3 regions of the Ruegeria sp. YTSC192 genome follow, and region 2 is predicted to be linked to each of the others. Evidence: riboswitches for the same ligand, from Rfam matches in the RefSeq annotation. Region 2 holds a riboswitch; each other region holds the start of a gene.
The links. Region 2 has a riboswitch for cobalamin ahead of AC2FD8_RS00215 (hypothetical protein). Riboswitches for the same ligand answer to the same signal wherever they lie in the genome.
Positions count from the first base shown of each region.

Region 1 (10,086 bases), on a different contig from region 2:
ATCTGCGCTACTTCTGGGCGGTCGCCCATGATGGCAACCTGACACGGACAGCCCAACGGCTGAACCTGTCGCAATCTGCGCTGTCTGTTCAGATCAAAGAGCTTGAAGAACGGCTGGGTCATTCCCTGTTTGATCGTCGCGGGCGCAAGCTGCATCTGACCGAGGCCGGACGTATTGCGCTGGACCATGCGGACGCAATTTTCGCGACAGGTCAAGAGCTTGTGGCTACTTTGCAGGATGAAGGCAACGCGCGCACGGCGCTTCGGGTTGGTGCGCAGGCGACCTTGTCGCGGAACTTTCAGATCGGCTTTCTGCGCCCGATGCTGGCGCGCACGGATGTCGAGGTGATCCTGCGATCAGGCAATCCCAGCGAGTTGCTTGAAGGACTGGAGACGCTGAATTTCGATCTGGTTCTCATGAATCATGAACCTGCCAGTGACAGCCTGACCAGTTTTGAAACGCATCATCTGGCGGAACAGCCCGTCAGCATCGTCGGCACACCGGCGCGACTGGATCCAAAGCGCCCGATCCGGGATCTGTTGGAAGAGCAGCCCTTTATCCTGCCAACCAGCAACAACAGCGTCCGCACGGCGTTTGATTCGATGGCCAGCCGCATGTCCGTCCGGCCTCAGATCGCGGCTGAAGTGGACGACATGGCGATGATGCGCCTGCTCGCGCGTGAGGATATCGGGCTTGCGTTGGTGGCCCCGATCGTGGTGCAGGATGAGCTGTCCTCGGGCCGTCTGGTCGAGGCCGAGGAGCATCCGCGCATCAAGGAAAGCTTTCACGCCGTTACCTTCAAACGCCGTTTTCCAAACCCGCTGGTGCAGGAGTTGCTGACCTATAGCCTGCCTCAGTAGAAATGGGGCAGATTCTTTGCGCGTGCGGCGCGAACCCAATTGGGCACGAAGGGGATGATCTTGTCTTGTGAGGGCACCATCATCTCGATGAAATTCGCGCCGGGATTGGCGATTGCATCGGAAAGGATGGGTTCGATATCGGCCTCAGAGGTGATCCGGGCGGTTTTGAAGCCAAACCCTTCGGCCACTTTGCAATAGTCGACGCGCCCGAAATCGGTGGTCCAAGGCTCATCCACATCGTCGAGTAGGATCGCCTCACCCCTGATCCAGCCGAACGTGTCATTGCGGGTCAGGATGACGGTAATGTTCTTGCCGCTGCGCTTGAGGGTCTCCATATCGCCGATGACGAACCCAAACGATCCGTCTCCGGTGAAGGAAATGACCGGGCCGTCATGGGCATAGATCGCGCCTACCCCGGCAGGCACCGAATACCCCAGTGCTCCCATCGAGTAGTTGGTGATATAGCGCCGCCCCGGTTTGCGGAATGTCAGCAGCGCCGAAGGGTAGATCGCGCTGACGCCGGGCTCAGACGTGACAATCGCATCATCGGGCATGATCCGGTCCAGCACCTGAGACAGCTTGACCGGTGAGATCGTGCCCTCGGGCATCGGGATGTTCGAGTTGAAGACCTTGTCCAGCGCGGTTTGTTTGATGGGGTTCAAATCCAGTGGCGTCCGCTGAAGGCCGGTATGCTCAGCCTTCAGAAGTTCGACCATATATTCTATGGTTGCGCGGGCATCGCCGACCAGGCCGACCTTCAGTGGGAAGGTGTTTCCGACATGCGCCTCGGCAATATCAAGGTGCAGGAAGTTTTTGGAATGGGGATCGCCATAAAGCTTCCAGTGATCTGTTCCGGCGCTGTCGGTGTTCGAGCCGATGAAAAAGATCGTGTCAGCCTCGAGCAGGTATTGGTTCGAATACTCCATCCCGCCGCGGCCACCGATGACGCGCAAGGCCAGCGGGTGATCCTCGGGGATGGTGCCCTTGCCGGGTGTGGTGGTGCCGACCGGGATTTGCAACCGCTCGGCCAGTTCAAGGATCGCGTCCGTGGCTTTTGAGATCAGCGCGCCTTGACCGCAGACAATCGCAGGTTTTTGCGCGGCCAACAGAACGTCGATCGCGGCGCGGATCTTGCTGTGATCCGCCACCGGTCGGTGTGCGGGATAGGTGCTGTAGTCGGGTTCGGCATATAGATCCCCGATTTCGGCCTCTTCGCCGAAAATGTTGATCGGCACGCGGATATGAACCGGCGCCGGACGGCCCGAGGTTGCCACGCGAAAGGCCCGCCGGATCAGGAACGGGATATCGCGCGCGTTGGTCAGCACAAAGCTTTCCTTGCAGATACTGTCATAGAGCCGGGTCTGATCGACCCCGGTCAGCCCGTGCTTTTTGTCCTGATTTATCGGGATGTCCGAGCTGAAATAGATCACCGGAACCGAGCTGAGGAACGCCTCGGTAATACCCGGAGTACAATGAGTCACACCGGGGCTGGGCGCTTCTAGCACCGCGGGGCGACCTGTGATCTTTGCATAGGCTTCGGCGGCGAAGGCCGCGGTGCGTTCATCGCGGGTCAAAACAAACTCGATCCCGCTATTGGCGCGCCATTCCTTGTACCAGCCAATCGTTGTTTCACCGGGCAGACCGAAAACATGGGAAACGCCGTGAAGCTCCAGCATTTTCAGGATGATCTGCGCGCCATTCATGCGCGTCGTTTGAGGCTGGTTCATCAGGCAGGCCCTTGTTGGTGGCGTATTGCGTGCAAAACCGTGGAAGGACCTTGCGCACATCGTCACCATGTCTAGGCGGGCTTCGGAAGTCTAGAATTTGCTTGGCCGAAAGTACCCATTGTGTTCACGTGAACCGCATAAACGCTGGTGATCGCTGTCATGAACAGCATATTGCCGCGCGGGCCGCCCAAACACAGGTTCGAAGCGGCCTCGGGCGTATTCGCTTTGGCAGCCGGGGCTGTCAGGGTGATGACCCCGGCCGCAATGCCGAGCAATATGGCCTTGAGTGTCATGTTTTCGGGCGAAAGTAGCCTAAGCACCGCACGTTTTGGCTGCCAACCTGACAGGGCCGGCGCGCCTGAAATTCCCAAAGGACGGGTGCAAATAAAGAGCAGGACACGCGCATTCCTTGCGGATTTCAAACCATATGGCGGGCAATCTGGATATCAAATCCGCATTACGGTCGGTCAAATCCAAGACCGCCCTTGGTCTGTCCGACAAGACCATCGCGCTGCGGCGTATGCTTGTCCTGCGGACGGTGCAGAACCGGCTGCTGTCGATCTATGAAAAGCTGGATGTGGGTGATCTGCCGGTGGACGGCGGCGATATCGAGATCAAAAAGCGTGTCCGGGCGGTTTCAAAGGCCATGACGTCCCAGATATTCCATCGCGAGAACATCTTCTCGGCGGAAAAAGAGCTGGGCAGCTGGCTTGAACGACGGTAAAACTTGGGATGAAGGGCGCGTTAGTCAGATCGTGACGATTTGAACAGGTAGAGAAACACAAACAGCGACCCGATCGAAGTTGTGACGATCCCTACCGGCAGCTCCTGCGGGGCTAAAAGTAGCCGGGACAGAATGTCTGAAAGCGTTAGCAGGATGGCCCCGACGACCGCGGATGTGATCAAAAGATTGCGGTGGAGCGTTCCAGCGATACCTCGGGCAATATGCGGGACCATAAGGCCGACAAACCCGATCACGCCCGCGACCGACACAAAGCTTGCCGTGGCCAAAGCGGCGACCAGAAACATCCGGAATCGCAGGCCTTGCACTGGAATTCCCAGCGTCGAGGCCGTGAAATCCCCAGTCAGAAGGGCGTCGAGCCATCGGCTGCGATAGAGGGAATAGCCCAGGATCAGGGCCAACCCAAAAACGACGATGGGGAAGGTCTCCCATCGGGCCAGACCAAGACCGCCGAGCATCCAGAAAATGACGGAATGCGCAGCGCGGCTGTCGCCCGCGAAAATCAGATAGTTGGTGATGGCCGAAAACAAGAATGATACAGCAAGGCCTGCGAGGATCAGTTTCTCTGGTGCGCTGGTGCGCAGGCTCTGGACCAGAGCCAGAACAATGCCGGATGCGATCAAGCCCCCGCAGAACGCCGCAAGCGGCAGGGTCCAGATACCCAGAACATCACCTGTCACCGTGATGACCAGAACGGCACCCGCAGCGGCCCCGGACGAGAGGCCAAACAAGAACGGGTCAGCCAGATCATTGCGCGTTGTCGTTTGCAAAACGACCCCGACAACCCCCAGCCCGGCCCCAATCACCGCGGCAAACAACGCGCGGGGCAGGCGCAGGTCAAAGACGATCCGGTGCAGAGGGGACATGTCGCCCTCGGTCACGCCAATACCCAGCCCAATCGCGGTGAAAACCTCGGCCAGGGGGATCGGGGTGGTGCCGTAGATCGTCGACAGCAGCAAAAGGGCGGTCAGAATGACCGCCCCCAGCAGGACCGCCTGGCCCGTTTTCGTCATATCAGCTGTTTCCCCGGTGCATCGCCGTTGCCATCTTCTCGATCGCTTCGATATTTGCCGGCCCCGGTGTCAGCTCTTCGTAGCGCAGGCCGATCCAGCGCTCGTTTTTGACCGCATCGGTCTGTGACATCACCGGGTGGTCTTGCAGAAACTTGAAAGTATCCGCCGCGCCATTGCCAGTCTGATAGTCTAGCAGAACAAGGAATTCGGGGTTCGAGGCGGCGACAGCCTCCCACGAGGTGCGGCCCCAGCTTGTGTCCATGTCATGGGTGACGTTGACGCCGCCCGCAGCTGCGATCATCGCGTCGGGAATGGCATATTTGCCTGCGGTAAAGGGCGCATCAGCCGGGCCGTCCAGCAGGAAGACACGGGGTTTGTCCAGCTCGGCGGTTTTCGCCTCGATCGCGGCCAGTTGGTCCTTCCAACCCGAGACCAGCGCGTTCGCTTTGTCCTCGACATGCATGACCGTGCCCAGACGCAGAACGTCGTCAAACAGCAGGTCCATGCTGGCTTTGGGGCGGTCCTTGTTCAGGTGAATGCAGCTTTCGGTCAACACCATGGTCTTGATGCCAAAGGGCTCCAGCGTGTCAGGGGTGACATCACCGCCGGGTTTCATGCCGTAATACCAACCGGCAAAGAACATGTCGGGCTCGACCGCGACAAGGTTCTCTACCGTCGGGTATTTGGGGGCGAGTTCGGGAATGTCACCGCGCTGCGCGTCGAAATCGGGGCTGGTCTTGTACCAGCCGGTGATGCCGGTCAGGCCAACGATGCTGTCCTGAAGGCCAAGTGCAAAGGCCATGTCGGTCATGTTCATGTCATGAACCACGATCCGCTCGGGCTTGGTGTCGAACACCAGCGGTTCGCCGCAATTGTCGATGGTGATCTCATGCGCAGCAGCGCTGCCTGCCAGTGCGCTTAGTACCGCAGCGGACAAGAGTTTCTGTTTCATCGTTTTCTCCTGCTAAGATGAAAGCTTACGTTTTCGGATGTCCAGCGCGGGGATCACGCGTCCTTCGTGCTGGAAACACAAATAGTCAACACCAAAAGTCTCGCGCACGCGGTCCGGTGTCAGAACCTCGGAGACGGGGCCGAAGGCCGTCAGCTTCGCGTTCTTCATCAGGGCCACGTGGCTGGCGAATTCCGGGATCATGACCAGATCGTGGACGATCATCACAACCGTCACGCCCAACTCGGCGACCAAGGACAGCATGTGTCCCTTGGCATCAGGGTCCAGATGGTTGGTTGGCTCATCCAGAAACAGCAGCGAGGGGTTCTGGGCCAAAGCCCTTGCGATATGGGCGCGCTGGCGCTCTCCGCCGGACAGTTTTGCCATCTGCTTGCCCGCCAGATGGGACAGTTCGGTTGTGTCGAGCACGCGCTGTAGGTCAGTCTGGAGAGCCTCGGCGGATTTGTCGGCCCTGATCGGGATTTGCCCCAGCGCCACATAGTCGCGCAGTTTCAGCCGCCCGTCGGGCATTTCCTGCTGGCCGACGACGGCAATCCGTCTGGCCCGTTCCAGCGACGACAAGCTCCGCAGGCTTTGCCCCTGTATGCGCACATCTCCCAGCGCCAGTTTTGCGATACCGCACAACAGATTGAGGAGCGTCGTCTTGCCGGCCCCGTTCGGGCCAGCGACGGCCAAAATCGCGCCTTCCTCAAGCGTGAACGAGGTGTCGCGCAGCAGAACATCCCCGTTCAGGGCGTAGTATTCCAGATTTTCGGCGACCAGAAAGCTCATTCCGTGCCCTCCGGTGGCAGGCTGGGCATGCGTGACAGGGTTTTGGTATAAAGCGCCAAAGGACGGGTCGAGGCGCTGGTCCAGCCATCCTGACTGTCGCGGAATTGATGGGCGAACTCTGCCAAAGCGCTCAGATCGGCGGTGGATTGGATGTCGCCAAACAGATACTGCGCCTTGCCTCTGGCTTGCAGCCCAACCGTCATCGGGCGGTCGCACCCGGCCATACAGTCGATCAGGCGTGTCGAGAACCCGTCAGGCAGTTGGCGGTCCAGTGTTTCTTTCGCCTCACGCGCGGGGATCGGGCCATTGCAGGTGCCGCATATCAGAACAACGTGATCAGCCATGGCACGCGTCGCCAACTTGAGCAAAAGCCAAGCTAAGGGAAAAGCCATGATTTGTGTAAGCACACATTTGTGCCATCGAGCCTCCTTCCAGGACGCCCCGCCCCGGGTTGGTTAATCTGCGATGGCAGGTCTCCTGACTTGCGGGTCGTCGCTTGGCCAACCTTCCCGACCTTGGGGGCCAGTGGTTCTGTGGCGTCGCTCTCCGCTTACAGTTGCGGGGGCAGTCACGGCATTGGCCCTGGGGCCGCACCGTATTCCCATTTTCATCCCCAAGGCACAGGCCGTCGGGAACCATCCAGAGCAGCTAGTCTGCTGGCGCTCATATTGTCAAGCGTCGGAATCGCGTTATTGCACCACGCGCAGGGCCGGTCTGCGGGTCGGTTGATTTGGCCGGGCGCCATCGGTCGGGAACTGGTTGGCCAATGTCAGACCGGCCTGTATCAGATGGGCATCCGGATAGCCTCCGGCCAGTTCGCTCACGGCATCGCGCGCGGCGGGGGTTTCATCGCGCCGCATGTGATGCAGCATCCGCAACAGGGCACGTTCGTCACATGTCAGCTCGTTCCGTGCTTCAACACAGAGCGGGTTGTTGAAAGCCAGACCCAGAGGGCGGGTGTGCAGCGTGGCCTTGATAACCTTGAAGGTCAGATGCGCCAGAACCAGCCCCCGATCGCGCCCCCAACGTTCAGTCGCGACCGTAAAGGCAATTTGCCACGCATGGGATTCCGGCTCGGCGAAGCTGAGGATGAAGTGCCGCATAACCGGTAGCAAACCGCGCTCGAAATCGTCAAATTCGTCGCGGATCACTGTTTCGTCGGATGCCGACCGGTTCATACACGTTCCCTTTCGGTTTCGGGGGTTTGGGTCATCAAGGGGCGGACGTTTTGCGGAAGGGTTTCGGGATCAACAGGCGTTTCAGGACGCGGCGATGCGGCGCAGGCGGGAAAGCTGAGGTCGGCCTGGATCGCCTGCCTCAGTTTCGGTTTCAACGCACAGCCATGGCGGCTGGCAATGGCATCCATGGCCAAAAGGTCGGCAAGGGATTGTCTCATGTCAGATCATCTTCCGGTCACAAAAATTAGACCGGGCGATGATTCCAGGGGGATCTGACTGGGTCAGCATTTAACTGACGAAAAGAGTCGGATAATACAAGCCCTAAGTTTCAGGCGACCTCAGTCAGCGGGCGCAGCAGAAAGTCAGAGGCATGATTGGCCTAAAGTTCGTGCGACCAGGGCGGGTTGGCCCCTGCGCGCGAGACGGTTACGGCGGCGACCTCTGTGCCCAGGGTCAAAGCATCGCGCAGCATGTCCGGGGACAGTGTTTTCAAACCAAGTTTTGTCAGTTGGCCAGCCCTGTCCAACGACGCCAATATCCCCGCGTTGAACGTATCCCCCGCCCCAACCGTATCCACAACCTGCACCGATTTGACAGGGACAGAGACCACAGCACCATTGCTCAGATAGCCCGAAGCGCCCTCGCTTCCACGAGTGACAATGACGGCGGAAGGACCCGCCTGAAGCAGCAGGGGCACCTTGTGGTCGTGGCTTTCAGGGCCGGGAACGATCCAGTCCAGATCCTCGTCCGAGACTTTGACGATATCCGCCTGTTCGATCATTCGGTTCAACCGCGTGCGGTAGCGGGTCTGATCCTGTATGAAACCGGGGCGAATGTTGGGGTCCAACATCACAGCACAGTTCGCACCATGACGCGCCAGCATCGCAGTATAGGCATCCGCGCAGGGCTCGCACGCTAGGCTGATGCCGCCAAAATACAGCGCCGAAACAGCGGGGAGTTGGTCGGGCATGTCGTCGGCCCGCAGCATCCGGCCTGCAGTGTTTTCATCAACAAATGTGTATGTGGCGTGGCCGTCTTTCAGTTGAACAAACGCCAGCGTGGTCGGCCTGTCTGACGCAATGCAGTGCGAGATATCCACATGGCTGGCCCGCAGGTCATCCGCCAGTTGCTGCCCGAACACATCCGAAGACAGACCGGTCAGCAGGCCAACGGGCGCGCCCAACCGGCCCAAAGCGATAGAGGTGTTGAATAAAGCTCCGCCAGAATGGGGAACGAAACCGTCCCGCCCGGACAGGGTCGGCTCGGCAATCATGTCGATCAGGGCTTCACCGCAACACAGGATCATCCCACATCCTTTTCTATTAAGCGTTCAGTTACCGCTGAAGTGCATTTTTACCGAAGTTGTTAGCGCCAACAATGCCAAATTCAGCCTGTTCCGAAACATAAAGGTTCATCGACTGGCGCAGCTCGCTGAAGCGACCGCCCGCGTTGAAGGCATTGCGGAAAGCCTCGCCAAACATCCAACGGTTCTTTTCGACCACGCCACCAACAAGAAAAACGCCACCGGCGGGCATCACGGTAACAGCCATGTCGCCCATCAGCGCGCCCAGATGGCTGATGAACAAATCTGCGGTGCGCACGGCGATCGGGTCATTGCCGTCCCGCGCATCCTGAAGAATGTCTCGGGCGGTGCGAACCGGGGGCCGGGTCTGCCCCGCAGCCATGCCCGTGGCCTGATACAGGATTGGCAGGCCGGTTCCACTGAGGAACATCTCAGCCTCAAGCACCAGGCTGTTGTCGAAAAAGCATTCGGGCGCCAGATGGCGTGCGGCGTCGAAGACATCGACCTCGTCCCGCGTGCGAGGGGACAGGCCCACATGGCCGCCTTCGCCCGAAACGGTGTGGAAATGCCCCTCGGAGTAGAGCAGCGCGCCGACGCCTAAACCGGTTCCAGGCCCGACGACCAATCGCGTGCCCATCGGCGGAGTGGCAGAGCCTTGCAGGACAGATACGTCCGACTCTGTCACTTCGGCCACGGACCAAGCTGCTGCAGTAAAGTCATTGATCACGTAGGTGTTGGTGGCACCTGTCGCCCGGGCAAGGGCGTCCTCGGACAGGTCCAAATTCGCGTTGGTCAGTTGGATACGGCCGTTGCGCACCGGTCCGGCCCCGGCTGCCACAACGGCTTGCGGCGCTGTGCCGACCTCATCCCGCAGATCATGCAGGGCGTCCAGCAGATTGGTCAGGGTGCCCGTCGGGTGCTTGTGCAATGAGATCAACTGACCATCGGCAACAACGCCCAGACGCGTATTGGTTCCGCCTATGTCGGCCACCAATGTCCAGTGCGGGCGCAAAGTCCCGGATGGCTGGCGATAGGCCTGCCGTTCCGCAGCGCCTTTGGAAAGTGCGGCCTTCACGGCTGCGAATGAGGCTTTGGGCCTGCGTTCCAGCGTCTCAAAATCCACGTCTACCAATCCAAACCGTTTTTCATAACCAAAGGCCCATTCGTAATTGTCCAGCAAAGACCAGATGAAATACCCTTTTACTGGCACGCCTGCGGCCAACGCCTGTTGAACCGCTGCCAAGTGACCATCCAGATATGCGATGCGATCATCATCCTGCTGGCGTTCGGCGCTCGCCATGCCGTTCTCTGTAACATAGATCGGAAGACCGCCGGTATAGTCTTCTACGGTTCTTTTCAGAAATCGGGTCAGGGCGGCGGGGTCGATTTCCCATCCCATCTGGGTTTTGGGCAGAGGGCCGGGCACTTCGGTCAGGCTGGGCCATGCACTGTCCGCCGAGGTGATCAGTTTGCGGGTGTAGTAGTTCAATCCGCACCAGTCGACAGGTGCCCCGATGGTGTC
Region 1 is NZ_JBXWMG010000004.1:283,573-293,658, forward strand. It holds gene AC2FD8_RS08435 (LysR family transcriptional regulator) at 1-860, shown strand, start outside; gene AC2FD8_RS08440 (thiamine pyrophosphate-binding protein) at 854-2,587, opposite strand; gene AC2FD8_RS08445 (hypothetical protein) at 2,659-2,880, opposite strand; gene AC2FD8_RS08450 (hypothetical protein) at 3,015-3,311, shown strand; gene AC2FD8_RS08455 (FecCD family ABC transporter permease) at 3,332-4,342, opposite strand; gene AC2FD8_RS08460 (ABC transporter substrate-binding protein) at 4,344-5,294, opposite strand; gene AC2FD8_RS08465 (ABC transporter ATP-binding protein) at 5,307-6,083, opposite strand; gene AC2FD8_RS08470 (DUF1636 family protein) at 6,080-6,427, opposite strand; cobalamin riboswitch at 6,534-6,738, opposite strand; gene AC2FD8_RS08475 (hypothetical protein) at 6,773-7,261, opposite strand; gene AC2FD8_RS08480 (hypothetical protein) at 7,258-7,479, opposite strand; gene AC2FD8_RS08485 (carbohydrate kinase family protein) at 7,641-8,567, opposite strand; gene AC2FD8_RS08490 (glucokinase) at 8,596-9,639, opposite strand; partial or broken gene AC2FD8_RS08495 (GH1 family beta-glucosidase) at 9,622-10,086, opposite strand, start outside.
Region 1: it holds a riboswitch for cobalamin, as region 2 does, so the genes downstream of both, AC2FD8_RS08470 (DUF1636 family protein) here and AC2FD8_RS00215 (hypothetical protein) in region 2, are expected to answer to the same signal.

Region 2 (10,086 bases):
TCAATCGGGGCCAGAGCGCCGCATTTCGGCGAGCAAACACACCGATATGGCCGATTTCCGGAACGCCAAACTCTTCCGGTGACAACAGGTGACGGCGTGCCTTCGGCCCGTAAAGTTCAGCCAACCGCCAAACGGCGGCTTCTGGGACCATCTCATCGTCAGTGCAGGCAAACAGGTCGACGGGAACATTAGCCTCTTTCCATGTAGCTTGCGGCAGGTTGTCTCCGATCTCGGGCAGATAGCTGTTCGGCGCGGTGCACCATTTGCGCCATTGCCAGTAGACCGCAGGCGGTAGGTCTGTACCGAATCCGAGTGCCTTGCCCGGTAAATACCCCAGACCGCGCACGATCAGAGGCACATGCCCATACCAGAACAACCCTGCCAGAGCGCGGTACGGCCAAGGATGATCGCCTAGTTTCACAAGGCCTGAACAGACACAGATCATGCGATCAATCTTGTCGATATCCGGCTGCACCGGCCCCAGCATCCCTCCGAGCGAATGGCCAATCGACCATTGCTGCGCCAGTGGGAACTGGCGGCGCATCTCGGCCCGTGCGGCGGGCATGTCCCGCAACGCCCAATCCTCCATTGATATCTTCGACCGACGCTGCGGCCCCGATTTCGAATGACCGAATTCCCGGTAGTCATAGATCAGACAGGCGATATTCCGATCCGACGCCAACCACTGTGCGAAATGCTTGTAGTATTCACGCGGAACCCCTGTCGCGCTGTGGACCACCACAACGGTTTCGGGCTGCGCCACGGGCCGGTAGATCCGCCCGGACAGGGCACCATCCCCCACCGGAATCCGAACATCTTCGATCAGCACTGTTTGGTTTGAATCCAACATGGGCATCCTCGGCGGAAAACTGAACTAATGAGTTCATATTGCTACATGACCCCAGACCGCCCATGCTAGTCAACCGCGATCCCGCATGACTATGCGTCCACTTTGCGCGCTGTCTTTCCGCAGCGCAGAAAGTTCAACTTGACTCAACATGGATATGAACGCTAGCGATGGTGCGATGGTTCCCGGCTTTCACAAGAGGTCGGGATGAAAAGGGAACACGGTGCGGTTTTCCCCGGCTTGCTCGGGATGAACCAAATCCGCGACTGCCCCCGCAACTGTAAGCGGCAAGCAATGTCGAAGATCCACTGGCCGAAAGGCCGGGAAGGTCGACAAAGCGATGACCCGCAAGTCAGGAGACCTGCCATCGTCAACATAACCCAAACTCGGGCGGGGTGTCCGGGCAGGCCGTGACAGACCCTATCTGCCCACCTGATCCCAGCCCCTGTCCACCGCGCGGAGGGCGCAGGATGATCTGGAAGACGAAGACTCATAGGTTCTCAGCAACCATCTGCCAACATACGGGCAAGACATGCCCTGCATTGGCACGGCTGGCGCGTTCAATGGTTGACGCACTGGACCAAGCCGGTCCGGCGACCACATCGGATTTTGAAATCGAAGGCAGTAGCGACCTGACCCATTGCTCGGATGGATGCCACGCCCGGTTTCGGGCCAGCCAGTCTAAGGTGCGGGTCTACTGCGGAGCGGACCCTGATACCGAAAGCGAGACCCTCGATCGCTATGCTGACCTTTTGTTCGGCACTGAAACCGCTAGCCTGCCTGCCGCTGCGATGACATCCCTGCCCTGCGCCATGCTCGAGGCATCAGTGATTGCGACGCGCAAACCGGCCCCGGCGGAACTGCAGCTGCCGGCTTAGAGCGTTTCGGGTTTAGCTTGAGACACAAATACCCTGCCACGCCTGCGGCGTTCTCGGGACATTAGTGTCGCAGATTGCTTTAGATAAAACCCGAAACGCTTTAGGAGTCTGCCAAAGCTCGGGCGGGCAAGGTGGCCCAGTGCTTCTGCGCGTCGGTTTCGACCGCGCAGGGGCGTAGCTTACGTAACCGGTCCAGCGCTTGGATTGGAAGCTCGCCACATTCGATCATCAACCGCAACACAACCATGCCAGAGCGACCGCATCCGCCCTTGCAATGAACTAGAACGCGCCCTCCGCCCGACAAAGCCTGACGCGCCGCGGCACTGACATCGGGCCATTGCGCATCAACCTCTGCCGGGGGCACGCCGAAATCCTGAATCGGCAGATGTACCCACCGGCTGGCGCGCCCCTGAATATCGCGGCCAAACTCGCGGGCTCCGAATTGGACCAACTCGGCCTCGGTTGTCATCGACAGCACGAGGCCCGGCTTCCAATCTCCGATCGTTTCAAGGTCGCCAGCGTAGTCGCCGCCTTTTCCCGGCATCGACGTCAGTGCAAGTGTGCCCCCACCCACTTGCAAAGCATGAATGACCAAATTCGTCATGACAGCATCCCCCCGGAAGCGTTAATCCTGACTTTAAGCCTGAGTCACAATCCGCAGACTGTACCCTTGACGCGCCGGTTTCCAAAACAAAATCGTTCTTCAACTCATGTGGACGCGGGCGGCACGGGCCTTTACGCTGCGGTGACGTCCCGAATCCGCCAGAGTAGACATGACCGACCCAGACAGCCCCGCCTATCAGGTTCTCGCCCGCAAATATCGCCCGGAAACCTTTGCCGATCTGGTGGGTCAGAACGCGATGGTCCGCACGCTGAAAAACGCGTTCGAGGCGGATCGCATCGCGCAAGCCTTTGTAATGACAGGCATTCGCGGGACCGGTAAAACCACGACCGCGCGGATCATTGCGAAAGGTATGAATTGTATCGGGCCGGACGGAAATGGCGGACCCACGACCGAGCCTTGCGGCCAATGCGAACACTGCATCGCCATCATGGAAGGCCGTCATGTCGACGTGATGGAAATGGACGCCGCCAGCCGTACCGGCGTGAATGATATTCGCGAGATCATCGACAGTGTCCGCTACCGCGCTGCCTCGGCCCGCTACAAGATCTACATCATCGACGAGGTCCACATGCTGTCGACCAGCGCCTTCAACGCGCTGCTCAAGACGCTTGAGGAGCCGCCGGCGCACGTGAAATTCATCTTTGCCACAACCGAGATTCGCAAGGTCCCCGTCACGGTTCTGTCACGCTGCCAACGCTTCGACCTGCGCCGGATCGAACCCGAGGATATGATCGGCCTGCTGCGCAAGATCGCCTCGGCTGAGAGCGCTGAGATTGCCGAGGACGCGTTGGCGCTGATTACTCGTGCTGCCGAAGGGTCTGCCCGCGACGCGACCTCATTGCTGGATCAGGCGATCTCACACGGGGCCGGAGAGACGACGGCAGATCAGGTGCGCGCGATGCTGGGCCTAGCGGATCGTGGTCGGGTTCTGGACCTCATGGACATGATCCTGAGGGGCGATGCAGCTGGGGCGCTGACCGAGCTTGGCGGGCAATATGCCGAAGGGGCTGATCCGCTAGCCGTGTTGCGTGATCTGGCCGAGATCACCCATTGGGTCTCGGTCGTGAAGATCACCCCGGACGCAGCCGAAGACCCCACTGTTTCCCCGGATGAACGCGCCCGCGGCCAGCAAATGGCCGAGGCCCTGCCCATGCGGGTGCTGACCCGGATGTGGCAGATGTTGTTGAAGGCACTGGAGGAGGTCTCAGCCGCCCCCAACGCCATGATGGCCGCCGAAATGGCTGTGATCAGGCTGACTCACGTGGCCGACCTGCCCAGCCCGGAGGAACTGATCAAACGGCTGCAAGATACGCCTCCGCCCCCCAATGGCGGACCAGGCGGTGGGAGGCCCATTCAAAGCAACGGCGCGGCCCCGGTCGAAGCACGCGCCGCTAGAAGCCACGCCCCTGCCCAAGGGTCTGGCGGCGCACCAGTCGCTGCTTTGGCACAGGACACGCAGACCGCACTTGCGCGATACCCGAGTTTCGAACATGTGGTCGAGTTGATCCGGACGAACCGAGACGTCAAGCTTCTGGTCGAGGTCGAAAACGGTGTGCGGCTGGTGTCTTACCAGCCGGGTCGGATCGAATTCACACCGGCCCCGCAGGCCCCGACCGATCTTGCACCGCGGCTGGGATCGGCCTTGCAGCGCTGGACCGGCAACAGATGGGCAGTGTCCATCGTGTCGGATGGCGACGCTCCGACAATCGCCGAGATCCGCGACAAGGCCGAACTGGCGCTGAAAGAAGAGGCCACCACACATCCACTGGTTCAGGCCGTTCTGGCAAGTTTCCCAAAGGCCAAAATCACCAAGATCGAAACGCCAGAACAACGCGCCGCCCAAGTCGAGACCGAAGCCCTGCCCGAAGTCGAAGATGAATGGGACCCTTTCGAAGAAGATTGATCGCACCACAAAACCAAACCCTCCCGCGCCCGCCACGGGCAATCGGCTAAAGCCGATCACCCTGAGCGGCCTTGGGCCCGGCAGCGCTCGGGCTATGCCCGAGCGCTGCCGGGCCCAACGGGAGGAAAGGTCTTGCCAAAGACCTTGACGACGGGCGGGAGCACGCTCTGCTCTTGTGTCACCACGATGACCCCCGTATCTAGGCACAAACTGGACCTACAGGAGGAGCAAGATGCTCAAAGGATTAGGCGGCCTGGGCGATATGGCCAAAATGATGAAATCCGCGCAGGATCTTCAGACCAAGATGACCGAGATGCAGGAAGAACTGAACAACCTGATGGTTGTCGGCGAGTCCGGCGCAGGGTTGGTCAAGGCAACCGCAACCGCCAAAGGTGAGCTGAAGGGCCTGGATATCGACCCGTCGATCTTCAATGGCGACGACAAGGAAGTGGTCGAGGATCTGATCCTGGCGGCCATCAAGGACGCACAGACCAAAGCCGCCGAACGCTCGCAGGCCGAAATGGCCAAACTGACCGAAGGCATGGGCCTGCCCGCAGACATCAAGCTGCCGTTCTGATCTTCATCTTTTCAAAAATACTCCAGCCGGAGACTCCCTCCGGCGCCAGACAGGACAGGCCGTGAGCTCCAACAGCGACATCGACAACCTGATCGACCTGATGGCCAAACTGCCTGGTCTCGGCCCCCGCTCGGCCCGCCGCGCGGTGCTGCACTTGATCCGCAAACGCTCTCTGCTGCTAACGCCCTTGTCCGACGTTATGCAGCAGGTCGCCATCACCGCCCGCGAGTGCCTGAATTGCGGCAATGTGGGCACCACCGACATCTGCGACATCTGCAATGATGAGGCCCGCGCGACCGGAGAGCTTTGCGTGGTCGAAGACGTCGCCGACCTCTGGGCGATGGAGCGCGCAGGCGTGTTCAAAGGGCGCTATCACGTTTTGGGCGGTACGCTTTCAGCGCTGGACGGGGTCGGTCCGGACGAGCTGCGCATTCCTCGATTAAAAGACCGCGTCGTGGCCGAGGAGATCACCGAGATCATCCTCGCTCTGAACGCCACCGTCGATGGCCAGACCACCGCCCACTACATCGCCGATCAGTTGGAGGGACAGGTCCGCCTGACTTCATTGGCGCAGGGCGTTCCGATTGGAGGCGAGCTGGACTATCTGGACGACGGAACAATCACAGCGGCATTGCGGGCGCGGAAAGAAATCTAGGCGGCCTATTGAGAACGGGGCGATCAAAAGCATTTCGCCCCGCAATATGCCAAACGGACTTTGAGTGCGCGAGTCAGGTATAAGCACCCGACGAATAGGTCAGCTCATACGAATGGCTGTAGACCTCGAACACGATGCCGAAGGGATCTTCGACATAGACCATGCGGTATGGCTTTTCTCCGGGATAATAGTGCCGGATCGGCATTCGCTGTTTTCCACCAGCTTGCACAATCTTTTCAACCAGGCCCTCAATGTCGGGGTCTTGAATGCAGAAATGGAACATCCCGTTTCTGCGGAAATCGATGTTGTTTTCAGGCTCGTAATTTCCATCAAACTCAAAAAGCTCGATTCCGATGCGATCCGCTGTCGCAAGATGTGCGATACGCAGCTTTTTCCATTTGGGGCCAAAAACATCCGTACACATGACACCAATATCCGAGTCGTCTTCAACCACATCCGTAGGGGGCATGATCACGTAAAACCCAAGTACCTCGGAATAGAATTTTACAGCCTCGTCCACATTTGGAACCGACAGCCCAATATGTGAAAATGTTCTTGGATATTGAGACATGGAACGCTCCTTATTCTGCTGGGGCTCAGAACTATAAGGTAGGAACAGAGTTTCAAGCGACTTCTCGCGCCCTCATAGCGGGGTTCACCCCAGAACATAGGTGCGCATCGAACCCCAAATCGCCCAAAAACACCAGAATGGTCTTTGCCTCCAGCACCCGCGTTGTAATATGCCTCAGACCTGATCATTTTTTATATCGGAAGCCCTTATGACCCGCCTTCTCGCCCTCACCTTCGCCGCCTTCACAGCCACCTCCGCCCTCGCGCAAGACCTTGTCGACAAAGGCTTTGTCGACGGTTGGAACATCATGATGGACCCTGCGCTTGGGAATGGGTGCCTGATCCAGACGGTGTATCAGGACCTCTCGGTCGTTCGGATCGGTTATGACGCGCTGGACAATCGCGGGTATTTCGCTGTCTACAACAAGGCCTGGGGCGATATCGAACAGGGCAAAACCTATCCGATCCGATTTGATCTGGACGGCAAAAGCTATGACGCCACCGCCATTGGCTTTAACGAGCGTGACGTCCCCGGCGCGACCGTCTTTTTCACTGACCGGAATTTCGTCACCGCAATCGCTCAGAACAAGACGATGACCGTTTACAACCCGGAGGGTGACGTGGTGATGGCGATTGACCTCAAAGGCACCGCCAAAGCGCTGGAATATGCGCGGGAGTGTCAGAACAAAAAGCTCTAGCGAATCGGGTCGAACAGAGCGTCCTTGGCCGCGCAGTCCCGGATGACATCCCGGCCGCAGGGTACGGGATCAAGGTCGCGGGACAGGCACAGGCGGACCTCTTCGATATAGCCCTGTTTGCAGGTGATGGTGATCATGTCGCGCCCAAGCGCAGGGTTGGAATTTAGAAAGGCCTCTTCGACAATCGACGCGGGCAATTTGACCGAGGCATCAAGCTGGCGGAACACCTCGGGCCGGGCCACGCGACCATACGCTTCGCGCGACAGATCCATGTAGCCTCGCGCCGACAGGCCCGAACAGGTGCCGTGTTTCTTCCACTGATGCCATGCAAGGCCTGCGCTTCCCTGAATATCCTCCATCGCACGGGTCATCGCGCGCGACGGTGGGGCCTCGGGCGTGCGGCAATAGGACGGCCAGCCCTGATGGAACTGAGGCCACAGCCCATGCAAAATCCAGCCATGGTCATGCCGGGCATCACATTGGTCTGACCCTCGCGCATCTCCTTCGCGCGCGCACCAGTTGGGCGACCAGCTGAGCGCCAGGACGTAGTAGTCGAACTCACCTGCCTTTTCGCCCTCGGCCAGCGTGGCGATTACGCTTGTGACCCACAAAACCAGCGCTAGCAAACCTTGGCGCATTCGCCTCTTCCCTTCTTGCGTCGCGGCGACTATATACTCCCCAAGTTCCCCGACAACGGAAACCTGCCCCAAAACCCCGGGGCCGCCGAATTCCGGCGACGGGAAAGATGTATGTATAGGAGACGGGCTGATGGCAAAACCGCTTATGGCCAAGGCAACAGCCGTATGGCTGGTGGACAACACCACGATCAGCTTCAAGCAGATCGCGGATTTCGTAGGGATGCACGAGCTTGAAGTGCAGGGCATTGCCGATGGCGATGTGGCTGCTGGCGTCAAAGGGTTCGACCCGATTGCCAACAACCAGCTGACGCAGGACGAGATCGATGCAGCGCAGAACAACCCGCTGCACAAGCTGAAGCTCAAGTTCAACCCGTCGGCAACGGGCGAGGAAAAGCGCCGTGGCCCGCGCTACACGCCGCTGTCCAAGCGTCAGGACCGTCCGAACTCGATCCTGTGGCTGGTCAAGTTCCACCCGGAACTCAGCGACGGTCAGATCGCCAAGCTGGTTGGTACAACCAAACCGACCATCCAGTCGATCCGCGAGCGCACGCACTGGAACATTTCGAACATGCAGCCCATCGACCCGGTTGCCCTTGGCCTGTGTAAACAGTCCGAGCTGGACGCCGTGGTACAGAAGGCCGCTGCGAAGAAAGCAGCCGAAGGCGGCGTGATGAGCGATGACGAGCGCCGCAAGCTGGTCTCGACCGAGCAGTCGCTGGAAATGGATGCAGCACCGAAGATCCCGACCGCGATTGAGGGTCTGGAAACCTTCTCGCTGTCGGATGAGCCGGACGACAAGGAAGACAGTGACCCGATCGTGGACGCCGACAGCTTCTTCAACCTGCCCAAAGGTGGCGGGGACGACGACGACGAAGACGATCTGCGCCCCTGATTTCTGACCCGCCCCGGTCTAAACTGGCTGGGGCGTTTCCTTGGGACCTCTCATGCTGAGCATTCTTTCTGCCATCTTTGGCCCACACCGCGCCGTAACGATCTACGCCTTCCTGAAAACCTGGGGTTTGGGTCTGGCTGCTGCTGTGGTCATGGCTTTCATCGTCGGCGGCCTGTTCCTGTTGGGGGATGGCGGCAAGCATGAGCATCATTCCTTCATGACCGTCCCGGTTTTGTCGGCCACGGCGATCAACGGCGATTTCAAGAACGGGATCATTGCTTCGGTTCGTCTGCCGGATGGGACGGCCACGTCGATCACCTCGACCGAGGCGCCGGTTTCCCAATCGGTGGGCACCAGCGCCTGCGTGGAAAAACGCGTCTACGTGGAAAGCGGAGAGGCACGATATCGGTTCAAACTGCCTCGGTTCTGCGAGGCCGGTTGACCCCTAGCGAACCAGCGAAAAACGCCCGGAGGATGCGCCGGGCGTTTTCTTTTTCAGAGCATCTGAAACAGAATCCCGGCGACGATCGCGCCACCGACCCCGAGGGTCAGATAGGTGGCAAAGACGCGCGGTTTAACCAGTGACCAGACCGCGGCCATGGCCGGGATCGAGCTGACCGCCCCTGCCACCATGAACGACATCGCGGCACCTGCTGTCATGCCTTGCTCCATCAGCCCCGCCAGAAGCGGCGGCGCAACGTAGGAGTTCAGATAGGCGGGCATTCCGACCAGTGCGGCTACAACGATGGGCAGAACACCTTCTCCGCCGACAACGCGTGCGATCAGGTCTGCGGGGACATAGCTGACCAGAAGCGCCTCGAGCACATAGGCCAGAGCAAGCCATTTCAGCAGGAACAGGCCATTGTGCACGAACTCAGACCGGAAACGCTGACGGCGTTCGGGTTCCTGCCAGAACTTCCAGACGGGTTTATCATCCAGCTTGGGGCCGCACCCACAACATCCGGCGGGTTTGTATTCGCGCAGGGGCTGGGCGAAGGCTCCGTTGCGCATCAGAAGGCGCACGGTGAACCCGCCGAATAGGCCCAAGGCAACCGCTGCAACCGCCTTGCCGATGGCAAAGGGCCACCCCAATGCGCCCGCCGTGATCAACAATGTGGGCGGGTCGATCAGAGGCGAGCTGAGCCAGAAGGCCATCACCGCAGAGAGCGGCGCGCCCAGTGCCAGCAGCCCGGCGATGAACGGGATCACCTCACAGGAGCAAAACGGCGCAAGCCCTCCGAACAGGGCCGCCAGAAAGATCATCCTGGTTTCCCGCCCCTCAAAAGCGCGCGCCACCATGACTTCGGCCCCGGTGGCCTTGAGATAGGACAGCAGAAGGACGGCGAACAGAATGTACTGGCCTGTATGCGCCAGTGCCTTGGCGGCGAAGATTACGACCTCGGCCCAGTTGCCCGGATCGAAAACTGCGACAAGCGCCAGTATGGCGACGATCAAAGCCCAGGGTGTTTTGATCACATCCAGCGCGAGTTTGGCTGAGGCTTTGGGGTTTTGTGATAGTTCAGCCATCGTTTGCGGCCTTTCCGACTTCGTCCGCGCAGCATTCGCTGAGAATGAACTGCGCCAGATTTCGCAACTCGTTGAAACAGGCGCGATTGATCGTCGTACGCCCGATCTTTTCCTGTTCAACCACACCACCTGCGGCCAGAAACCGAAGGTGATGCGCAAGGGTGGAGGGGGCGATGCCGGTACGCGTTTGGATCTCACCCACGGTCAGACCGGCCTGCCCAGCCCGCACAAGTGTTTTCAGAACCTTCAATCGGGCCTCGGACCCCATGGCCGAGA
Region 2 is NZ_JBXWMG010000001.1:48,118-58,203, forward strand. It holds gene AC2FD8_RS00210 (alpha/beta hydrolase family protein) at 1-850, opposite strand, end outside; cobalamin riboswitch at 1,010-1,231, shown strand; gene AC2FD8_RS00215 (hypothetical protein) at 1,411-1,725, shown strand; gene AC2FD8_RS00220 (protein-tyrosine phosphatase family protein) at 1,826-2,329, opposite strand; gene AC2FD8_RS00225 (DNA polymerase III subunit gamma/tau) at 2,499-4,253, shown strand; gene AC2FD8_RS00230 (YbaB/EbfC family nucleoid-associated protein) at 4,486-4,830, shown strand; gene recR (recombination mediator RecR) at 4,892-5,485, shown strand; gene AC2FD8_RS00240 (lactoylglutathione lyase family protein) at 5,559-6,056, opposite strand; gene AC2FD8_RS00245 (hypothetical protein) at 6,265-6,753, shown strand; gene AC2FD8_RS00250 (ribonuclease T2 family protein) at 6,750-7,391, opposite strand; gene AC2FD8_RS00255 (DUF1013 domain-containing protein) at 7,522-8,283, shown strand; gene AC2FD8_RS00260 (hypothetical protein) at 8,336-8,725, shown strand; gene AC2FD8_RS00265 (permease) at 8,779-9,810, opposite strand; gene AC2FD8_RS00270 (ArsR/SmtB family transcription factor) at 9,803-10,086, opposite strand, start outside.

Region 3 (10,086 bases), on a different contig from region 2:
ATTCAAGGCACCGGCAGCAATGTCGGCAAATCGGTTCTGGTAGCCGGGTTGGCGCGGGCATTCACACGGCGCGGTCTGAGGGTTGCTCCGTTCAAGCCGCAGAACATGTCGAACAACGCCGCTGTGACAGAAAACGGAGGCGAGATCGGGCGCGCGCAAGCCTTGCAGGCGCGCGCGGCCAAGCGCCCGACGCATACGGATATGAACCCGATCCTGCTGAAGCCCGAAACGGACACCGGCGCGCAGATCATCCTGCAAGGCCAGCGCGCGGGAACCATGAAGGCGGGCGACTATCGCAAGGACAAATCCAAACTGCTGGGGGCCGCGTTGGAAAGCTTTGACCGGCTATGCCGCGACGCTGATCTGGTGTTGATCGAAGGCGCTGGCAGCCCGGCTGAGACCAACCTGCGCAAGGGCGACATCGCCAATATGGGCTTTGCCTGCGCCGCCGGAGTTCCCGTGGTGCTGGTGGGCGACATCCATCGAGGCGGCGTGATTGCGCAGATCGTGGGCACTCAGGCTGTGCTGGACGAAGGTGATCTGGCGATGATCCGGGGCTTTGCCGTCAACCGCTTCAAAGGCGATGTATCTCTGTTTGATGAAGGGCGCGATGATATCGCCGCGCGGACCGGCTGGCCCTGCATGGGCGTCGTACCCTGGTTCCAAGACGCCTGGAAACTGCCCGCCGAGGATATGATGGACATCCGCTCTCATACTGGTGGGGCATGCAAGGTTGTGGCGCCTCAGTTGGAGAGGATGGCCAATTTCGACGATCTGGACCCTCTGTCAGCCGAACCCGGCGTCAGTGTCGAGATCATTTCCGCAGGCCGCCCCCTGCCCGGCGACGCCGATCTGGTGCTGTTGCCCGGCAGCAAATCGACCATCGGTGATCTGGCCTATTTCCGCAAACAGGGCTGGGATATCGACCTCTACGCACATGTGCGCCGCGGAGGTCACGTGTTGGGTCTATGTGGCGGATATCAGATGCTGGGCAAAACGATCTCGGACCCCGAGGGTGTGGATGGTCGTCCCGGCACGGTCGACGGGCTCGGGCTGCTGGACGTTCATACGGTCATGGAGGGTAAGAAACACGTCACTCTGACCGAAGCCTGCGCCCTGCCCAATCGCGAACCCGTCAGCGGGTACGAAATCCATATGGGCCGCACCGAAGGGCCCGATTGCGCCCGTGCCTGGCTTGAGGTGCAAGGGCGCCCCGAAGGTGCCGCCAGCGCCAATGGGCGCATTCTGGGCAGCTATCTGCACGGGATTTTCTCATCCGACGCCTTCCGCGCGCAGTATCTGTCGGGTTTGGGCGTCGCCTCTGAAACCGCCTATGAAGATGGCGTCGAACAGGTGCTGGATGATCTCGCGGATCACCTCGAACAGCATATGGATCTGGATCAAGTGCTGGAGCTTGCACAAGCGCCGCATCGGGCCTGAGCGACTATTCCAGCTCTTTGGAGGCCAGTGCGCGGTGAATCTCGCGCCGGACCATCTTGCGGACATTGCGGGTGATGCGTTCCCCCAACGCGCCCTGCAGCTCGGACCGGACAACCTCGGCGATCATCTCACGCAAGGCCTCCTCCTCGGACGCAGACAACCCGATCTCGTCCTCGATCGCTTCCTCAGACGCGTCGTCTTCCACTGGGTCTGCTTTAGGAGTGTCCCCATGCCGAACGAATGTTGCCGGTTCTTCTGTCGCGGCATCCGCCCCGCCTGAGGGCGCATCCACATCCTTGGCATCCTCATCCTCAAAGGAAGGTGCAGGTATCCAATGCAGTGCTTTCGAGGACGTCCCTGAATACGCGTCGTCGCTGTCTCCGTCCGGCTCCCATTGGTCCTCGGTTCGCGCGATGGCGGCCTCAAGGGCTTCAATCTTGGCACTCAGGCTGCCAGATAGGTTTTCCGACGGGGTCTCGTCGCCGACCTCCTCAGCACCATCGTGATTGGCTGCGTCGCCCGGCTGAACAATATCACAAGCCCGCAGAAGCATCGGCTTGGCCGAATCCTCGGCGCTGTATATGGGATCCAGTTTCAGGGGGTCGGATTTCGGCGCGTCACCAACGCGCAGCGCGTCCGTCAGGACCAGACGGCCCGGCTTGCGTGGGGCGGTCGCTGCATCGGCACCCGACACTTTGCGACCGTCCTCGCTCACCAGACGTTTAACCGACGATAGTACATCCTCGATACCTGTGGTCATGACGCTATCCGACATTGTTCTCTACCGCTCTTTTCTTGAGACCAAGTGTAGCCAAACACGTCGGGCGTCACAACCAGTAGTCTATAGGATCAGTCCCGCCGTAACGCTTTGAGAACCCGATCCAGATCCTTGCTTTGCTTGCTGACCTGCGCCGGAGCCTTCTTGACCAGATTGTAGTACAGCGTCGGGTCATAGATCTGCACCGCCAGCCTCAGACGTTCAGCCGTCAAAAGACCCTGTGCCTGCAACAGCTGATAGGCTGCCAGCGACCGTTCTGTGCGCGAAGCGACCTCGGCCAGTTGTGCGTCCAGAAGATCCTGCTGCGCGGTCAGCACATCCAATGTGGTCCGCGCGCCCAGCGTGGCCTCTTCACGAATCCCGTCAAAGGCCACTTGCGAGGCCCGGACCCGCTCGGTCGAGGCGGTCAGGCTGGCCGTGGCCGTTTGGAACCGGACGAAGGCGTCTGTCGCGCCCTGCGTGATGTTCTTTTGCACGTTCAACAGATTGGCCCGCGACGAATCCCGGGTTGCCATGGCCCGGCGCACGGTGGCCGCAAGGCGGCCGCCTGCATAGATCGGCTGATTGAAGTTCAGCGAAACCGTGGCGTCGTTGATGTAGTCATCATTGTCATATCGCTGTGTCACACCCGCATCCGCGTTCAGGCTGACATTGGGCCCAAGGTTGGCCCGTTGCTGCTGCACGATCAAATCCAGCGCCCGCACCTGATGCTGCGCCGACAGGATCGCAGGATGATTGCGCTGTGCAAGGCTGATCGCCTCGGATTGCGAGCGCGGCAGATTCGGAAGCCCCGGCTGCCCGGCTGTACGTCCCGGCAGTTTACCGACAGCATTCACATATTCAGCCTGTGCGGTACTGAGATCCCCCTTGGCATCCGCTAGATCCGCGCGCGAGCTGGCAAGCTGCGCCTCGGAAAGGGCTACGTCGGTCCGCGTCACCTCACCGACTTCGAAGCGGTCGTTCGAAGCGCGCAGTTCCTCGCTCGACAGATCCACGTTGTTCTGCCGAATCTGAACCGTTTCCTCTTGCAGCAGGACGCTCAGATACGCGGTTGCGGCCCGGAAAAGAACTTGCTGCTCGATATCGATCAGCGACTGGCGCGTCGACAGAACCGTTTCCTGTGCGGACTGCTTGCCCAGCACCGATGCCCCGCCATCATACAAAAGCTGGCTGAGCGTCAGACCCGAGAAGAATCGCGACGGGTCGGTGCTTGTTCTGACGGAGTCAGTTCTTGTTCTCGTGTAATCCTGACTGACCTGAACCGTCCAGTTGATGATCGGACGCAGTGCGGAAAGCGCAATTGCCACGTCCTCATCCGCGGCCCGCAACAGGGCTCGGTTCTGTTCCAGCAGACCGCTGGTGTTATACGCTCCGATGAACGCATCTGTCAGATTGTCAGCCCAAACGGCCCGTCCGGGTACAGTACTCAGGGCAATGGCCGCAGTCACTGCAAGCGCTTTGACCAGCTTTCCCGCTGTCTTTCCACGCATACCAAATCCTCTCAAATCGAAATTACGCTGCCTCTCCGGCAGTTTGCGTCTTTATGTTCAACTAATCAAGGTGGCGGAAACAACAGTCAGCGGACTATAGCGAAAATGCACACTCTTTGGAAAAACCGTCCAAAACCAGCGCACTGGCGTTGAAGGCATCCCGCCAACTGACCACCCCACCGGCCTTGCGACCGATGCGAACCGTACCAAGCTGCCCGTCCATAAAAAGACAGGCGATCCGGCCCTGATCCTTCAATTGGTCCAGCACCGTGTCGGGCACCTGCTCGACACCGCCTTGTACCATAATCACGTCATAAGGGCCATGCTCGGCCGCCCCTTCTTCCAAAGGTCCGACATGGATAACAGCATTGTCGACATTTTCTTCGGTCAGGATGACTTGCGCCTCGGAGGCAAGATCTTCGTCGGATTCGACGCCAACCACCAACTGTGCCATCCGCGCGGCGACGGCGGTCGAATAGCCATAGGCCGGCGCGATATCGAGGACCATTTCGTCATTCGAGATGTTCAGCGCATCCAGCATTTTCGCCAGAGTGCGCGGCTCAAGCATGCAGCGACTATTGCCCAAATCTATCAGCCCTTCGACATAGGCCGCTTCGCGCTGTGCTGTCGGCACAAAGCTTTCACGTGGCACTGACAGCATCGCGTCGATGATAGGAAACTTGGTCACATCCGAAGGTCGAACCTGCGTATCAACCATGGTGCGGCGCCGGGCTGCGAAATCTGACATCTGATCTCTCTTTTCAATCCCTTGAATAATTGGCTTGTGCCACATTCGACCTTACTCGACAACGGCCCAGATGCCGCAAACCCACTTCACGATCTCTTCAAACCATCCCGCCACAAATATTGTTTTGCAGCTTAAAATCGGTGCCAATCCTCTGGACGCCCCCGATGAAAGCTGCTAAAACGCCCACCACACCACGGCAAGTATTTGATTTTACTTGAAAAGGCGAGTTGGCGGAGTGGTGACGCAGCGGATTGCAAATCCGTGTACACCGGTTCGATTCCGGTACTCGCCTCCATAAAAGTTAACACCGAAAAACCTAACCATCTGATACTGTTTGATTTCAAATAGTTGCCCGGCTTTCGCACGTTAACTTTCTGCAAAATCCCGCAACATTTCCCGCAACACGTTTCTTGTTGACTTTTTGGGGACTTGTTCCCTCTAAATCCCTGTTTCGCTCCCATTGAAAATGGAGCGGATTTTTGGGTCGCAAACGCTTAGACAACAACAGGTATTTTCATGGCACAGTTTCTTCTTGCGGAAGGTTTTATTGGGGGAATGGCTGTCGAAATAGACGAAGATCGTTTCAATGAAATCCTTCATGCCAAGAATGTCATCAAGCCAATTTGGGACGTAGAAGACACATTTACCCTGTTGGCAAATGCCTTCATCGAGTTTGAAGAAAGCCTGATCAGCGTCGGACTTAGGTATCTTTTCGAGAAGGACATGCAACGAGACGTTGATCACTTCTTCGACGACGCTAGGCAAAATGTGAATCTTAAGCTGATCTCAGTACTTACGGCGTCTAGAGTCTACGAGGAACAATTGCATAGGCGCATGTCTTTGCTTTCTAAACTTGTTGGAAGACAAATAGACCTTCAAAGCAGCTTCAGTTCTGTTTTTGATGGCAGCCTTGAGTACCGAGTTATGTACGAGCTTCGCAATCATGCTTTGCACAACCGTTTGCCTCTGGGAACTCTCGCATTCGGCGACTTTAATCAGTCACCAACGGACAACGTCAGAGATGACACACCGACTCGCCTACGAATTACAACTGACCCTAAGATTTCGGTCGAGGACTTCTGTAGTTCTGACAGACTCAAACGACGCACTAGAGATGAAGTTTGTGCATTGGGCTTTAAGCACTTGGACTTGAAGTTCTTTACACGAGGGTTCATTTCGTGCCTCGCACTTTGTCACGAAGACTTCAGGGCAGCTACCGAGGCTGTCTTGGAAGATGCTTTAAACACGCTCCACTCCGCCGACCATGTGTTACAGATCGCCAAAGGCGACTATCCTAAACACGCCTCCATTATGAGACAAAAAGACGGTCAGAATGAAGATCATTACGTCGACTACTCAAAGAACTCTCGCATATTGGAAATTCGAAAGTTTTGGACTGGTTTAAAGCGGGTTCAAAGAGGCTACGTTTCGTCCGAAGTTAAAGCGTCAGCAAACACTTACCCACAGCAGCACGACAAAATTTGGATCTCTAAATGAGCTGACCAAAATCCCGCAACAAATCCCGCAACATTTCTTGGTTACGAAGAATGCGAGATGGGTTTAAGTATCTGTTTTTATTATCCATTAATTCTGACAGGGTTCGATTTCAAAACAGGTACTCGCCTCCATTTAAAAACAATCACTTACATTACTCCTTGCCGTGTTTGAGGCCCCGCGTTTACAGGGGCGTTTACATTTTTGTGTCTTGAGACAGTGATTTTGCTCGATTGAGCTTGCGCAGAACCGCATGGCTTTCGCCCGGGCTAACCTGCGCATAATGTTCGATTACCTGCGCCGCGTAGCGAACCGACCAACCCATCAGAACTGCGATTTGGCGCAAAGACAGATCGGCATTCAGCAATCTTGTCGCCGCCGTCCCGCGCGTGTCAGACAGTGTCTTCTCTCTGCCGTCGATCCAAGGGGGATCTGAGCTTCGCGCCGCCACTTGGCAATCTGGTTCGATGCCCAACGGGCCGTCAAAGGCCTGCCAAGCTCTGATACCAGCAGCGCATCTTGGCCCTCCGGCGTCTCTGCAATCAGTTGCTCAAGGGCTGAAGCGGCGGGGATATATGCGATCTGGCCGCGCTTATCCCGATCCGACAACGCATCCGGAAGCAGCATCACTTCCGCGAAGCAACCGACACGTAGTCCGATCCCTTAAGAGTAGGCCAGACGGACAGCTTCCCTTGTTCGACAACCTCCAGCCATTCACGCTTTGACCCGATTCTGACAAGGTGAGGAGCGTCATCGTCAAGAATGCCCGTGGCCACGCTTACCACGAGATTGGCGAACCGCTTTTCGAAACACCGGACTATGTTGCCTTTGCCGCCCACATTCCCAAGCCCGATGAAACCCAACTTCATGGGCTTACTATCCGTTTGCGCTTTTGCGCCATGCGACCATGCGCCTGTGTTCCGTTTATGCCGCCTAGCGACGCTAGCAGGTCGCTTTTCAACGTGGCTTTGAGGTCTGGGCTGCAACGCGCTTGACAAGTTGCGGGTGCGTGCCGCATGAGCCATCTGTTGGTGTCTGTGAAAACAGATGAAAAGGGAATGCGTCAGCGGATTTTCCGTCAAACGCAGCCGCCCCCGCGACCGTGACCGGAGAGGGTGCCCAAGCCACTGGCCAAATGCCGGGAAGGCGGGACATCCGACAGAGCGTGCTCTGATATCCGCAAGCCGGGAGACCTGCCAACGCCCGAAGATGTAACCGGACGGGGTGAGCCGGTGTCGGGTCCATGTCGGAAAACGTGGCCCGCATGAAACCCCGTCCCCCACGAAAAGGTTTTGGGGGGATGAGAGACATGACCGAGACCACACCAGTTGACCTGCTGGTTTGCACCACCTGCCGTCGCGGCCTGCCCGTTGAGGATGACGAACAGCGCCCGGGCAGCTTGTTGCACAAGGCGCTGGAAGCGGCGGACCTGCCGGATGGGATCAACCTAAAACCCGTCGAATGCCTTTCGAATTGCGATCAGGGGTGCTCGATCGTTCTGCGTGGCGGGCCGTCTCGTTGGACCTTCGTGTATGAGAACCTGAACGAAACCGATCACGTCGAAACCATCGTTGAAGGTGTGACCAAATATCTGGCGACCGAAGACGGCTTGGTAAAATGGCGCGAACGCCCCGAACATTTCCGCAAAAACTGCGCAGCCCGCATTCCCCCGATTGGAGCCCTGAAATGAGCAACCTCGAAAAACTTCCCGTCACCGTGATCACCGGCTTTCTGGGCTCGGGCAAAACCACGCTGGTGCGCCACCTGATGCAGAACCCGCAGGGCAAGCGGCTGGCCGTGGTGGTCAACGAATTTGGCGATGTCGGCGTTGATGGCGATATCCTGAAGTCCTGCGCGATCCCCGACTGCCCGGCGGAAAACATCATGGAACTGGCGAACGGCTGCATCTGCTGCACTGTGGCTGACGACTTCATCCCTACCATCGAAGCCCTGATGGCGCTGGAGCCGCGCCCAGATCACATCCTGATCGAAACCAGCGGTCTGGCGCTGCCCAAGCCGCTGCTGAAGGCCTTCGACTGGCCCGATATCCGATCCAAGATCACCGTGGACGGCGTGATCGCGCTGGCCGATGCCGAGGCTGTAGCCGCCGGTCGCTTTGCCCCGAATGTCGAAGCCGTGGACGCCCAGCGCCTCGCCGACGATTCAATCGACCATGAAACGCCCCTGTCCGAGGTGTTCGAAGATCAGATCTCCTGCGCCGATATCATCCTGCTGACCAAACCCGATCTGGCCGGCCCCGAAGGCGTGGCCAAAGCCAAAGAGATCATCGCTGCCGAAGCTCCGCGCGCCCTGCCCGTGGTCGAAGTGGCCGAAGGTGCCGTGGACGTGCGCGTCGTGCTGGGGCTGGAAGCCGCTGCCGAGGATGACATGGACGCACGTCCCAGCCATCACGATGGCCACCACGATCACGAGCATGATGATTTCGAAAGCATCATCGTTGATCTGCCGGAACAGTCCGATCCCGCCGATCTGGTCGCCAAGATCGAGCGTCTGGCCAATGAGCTGAACATTCTGCGCGTCAAAGGCTATGCCGCTGTTCAGGGCAAGCCAATGCGCCTGCTGGTGCAGGCCGTGGGTGCCCGTGTGCGTCACCAATACGACCGTCCGTGGGAACCGGGTGAAGAACGCCGCTCACGCATGGTGGTGATTGCCGAACATGACGACATCAAGGAAGCTGCAATCCGCGATATCCTCGTAGGCGTCACCGAGGCCGCCGAGTAAGACCCATGCACGTCGTCTTCCGCGAAAGCCACGGGTTAGAGGAAACCGAAACCCCAACCGATCTGGGCCAGAGCCCGGCGGATCTGGTGGTGCTGTCCTTCTCGGACAGCGACCTTGGCGCTTTCGCGGCGGGCTGGCATCGTGGTGGCGGGCCCGAGGGGCGCATGCCCACGATGCGGTTGGCGAACCTGACGGCGTTGAAGCACCCTCTGTCCGTGGACACCTATGTGGAACAGACGCTTGAGGGCGCCAAGGGCATTCTGATCCGCCTGATTGGCGGCGTGCCTTACTGGGCCTACGGGCTGCAACAGGTTCTGTCGCTGGCGCAGGCCAAGGGAATTGCGCTGGCCGTGCTGCCTGCCGACGGTCGCGAGGACACGCGGCTGGATGACTATTCCACCCTGCCCGTCTCGACCCTGCGCCGCCTGGCGCATCTGTGCGACACGGGTGGCGAGGTCGCGGCACAGGCCGCTCTGGCGCAGATGGCTTTGGCGGCGGGGCTTTACGCTGGTCCGGTGATGGGGGCCAAAACCCTGCCGGAATCTGGCGCGTGGTGTCCTGATCGCGGCGTGATCCCGGTTGAGACTGCCTTTGCGGGCAACGCAAAACGTGTCATCGTCACCTTCTATCGCGCCTACCTGACCTCGGCGGATACGGCCCCTGTCGCCGCCGTGATCCGCAGCTTGCAGGATCGCGGGTTTGAGGCCGTGGGCCTCTTCGCCCCTTCGCTCAAAGCACCTGCCGCCGCTGAATGGCTGCGTGACAGCATCCTCGCTTTAAAACCTTCGGCAATCATCAACGCGACCTCTTTCTCGGGCAAAGGCGCATCGGGTACGTCCCCTTTGGACGCGGCGGGCGTGCCCGTGTTTCAGATGGCCCTCGCCACGTCCCGCCGCAAGGCTTGGGCCGAGGCCGAACGGGGCCTTTCCCCTGCCGATCTTGCCATGCATGTGGTGCTGCCCGAAGTCGATGGGCGCATTTCGGCGGGCATTGCCTCGTTCAAGGAACCGGGCAAACGCGATCCGCATTTGGAATATTCCCGCTTTGCCCACCGGGCCGAGCCTGAGCGGATCGAAGCGATTATCGACCGGGTCACCGGCTGGCTGGACCTGCGCGAAAAGCCCAAAGCAGATCAGGTGCCCGCGCTGGTGCTGTCGACCTATCCCGGCAAGGACTGGCAAATGGCCCATGCGGTTGGCCTCGACGCGCTGGCCTCGGCCGAGGCGATGCTGGCCGACCTGCAAGGCGAGGGCTATGACACTGCGCCGGCAGAGCCGATTGCCGAAACCTTGCTGGACGCGCGCATTTCATGGTCTGGGGAAGACTATCAGGCAGCCCTAGCTGACCTGCCCGAGCAACTGCGCACCGATCTCCAAACCGTCTGGGGCAAGCCC
Region 3 is NZ_JBXWMG010000002.1:365,884-375,969, forward strand. It holds gene AC2FD8_RS05085 (cobyric acid synthase) at 1-1,440, shown strand, start outside; gene AC2FD8_RS05090 (hypothetical protein) at 1,445-2,200, opposite strand; gene AC2FD8_RS05095 (TolC family outer membrane protein) at 2,290-3,708, opposite strand; gene AC2FD8_RS05100 (protein-L-isoaspartate O-methyltransferase family protein) at 3,803-4,456, opposite strand; tRNA gene AC2FD8_RS05105 (tRNA-Cys) at 4,678-4,751, shown strand; gene AC2FD8_RS05110 (hypothetical protein) at 4,973-5,953, shown strand; gene AC2FD8_RS05115 (hypothetical protein) at 6,147-6,425, opposite strand; gene AC2FD8_RS05120 (hypothetical protein) at 6,577-6,819, opposite strand; cobalamin riboswitch at 6,963-7,165, shown strand; gene AC2FD8_RS05125 (DUF1636 family protein) at 7,260-7,640, shown strand; gene cobW (cobalamin biosynthesis protein CobW) at 7,637-8,692, shown strand; gene cobN (cobaltochelatase subunit CobN) at 8,698-10,086, shown strand, end outside.
Region 3: it holds a riboswitch for cobalamin, as region 2 does, so the genes downstream of both, AC2FD8_RS05125 (DUF1636 family protein) here and AC2FD8_RS00215 (hypothetical protein) in region 2, are expected to answer to the same signal.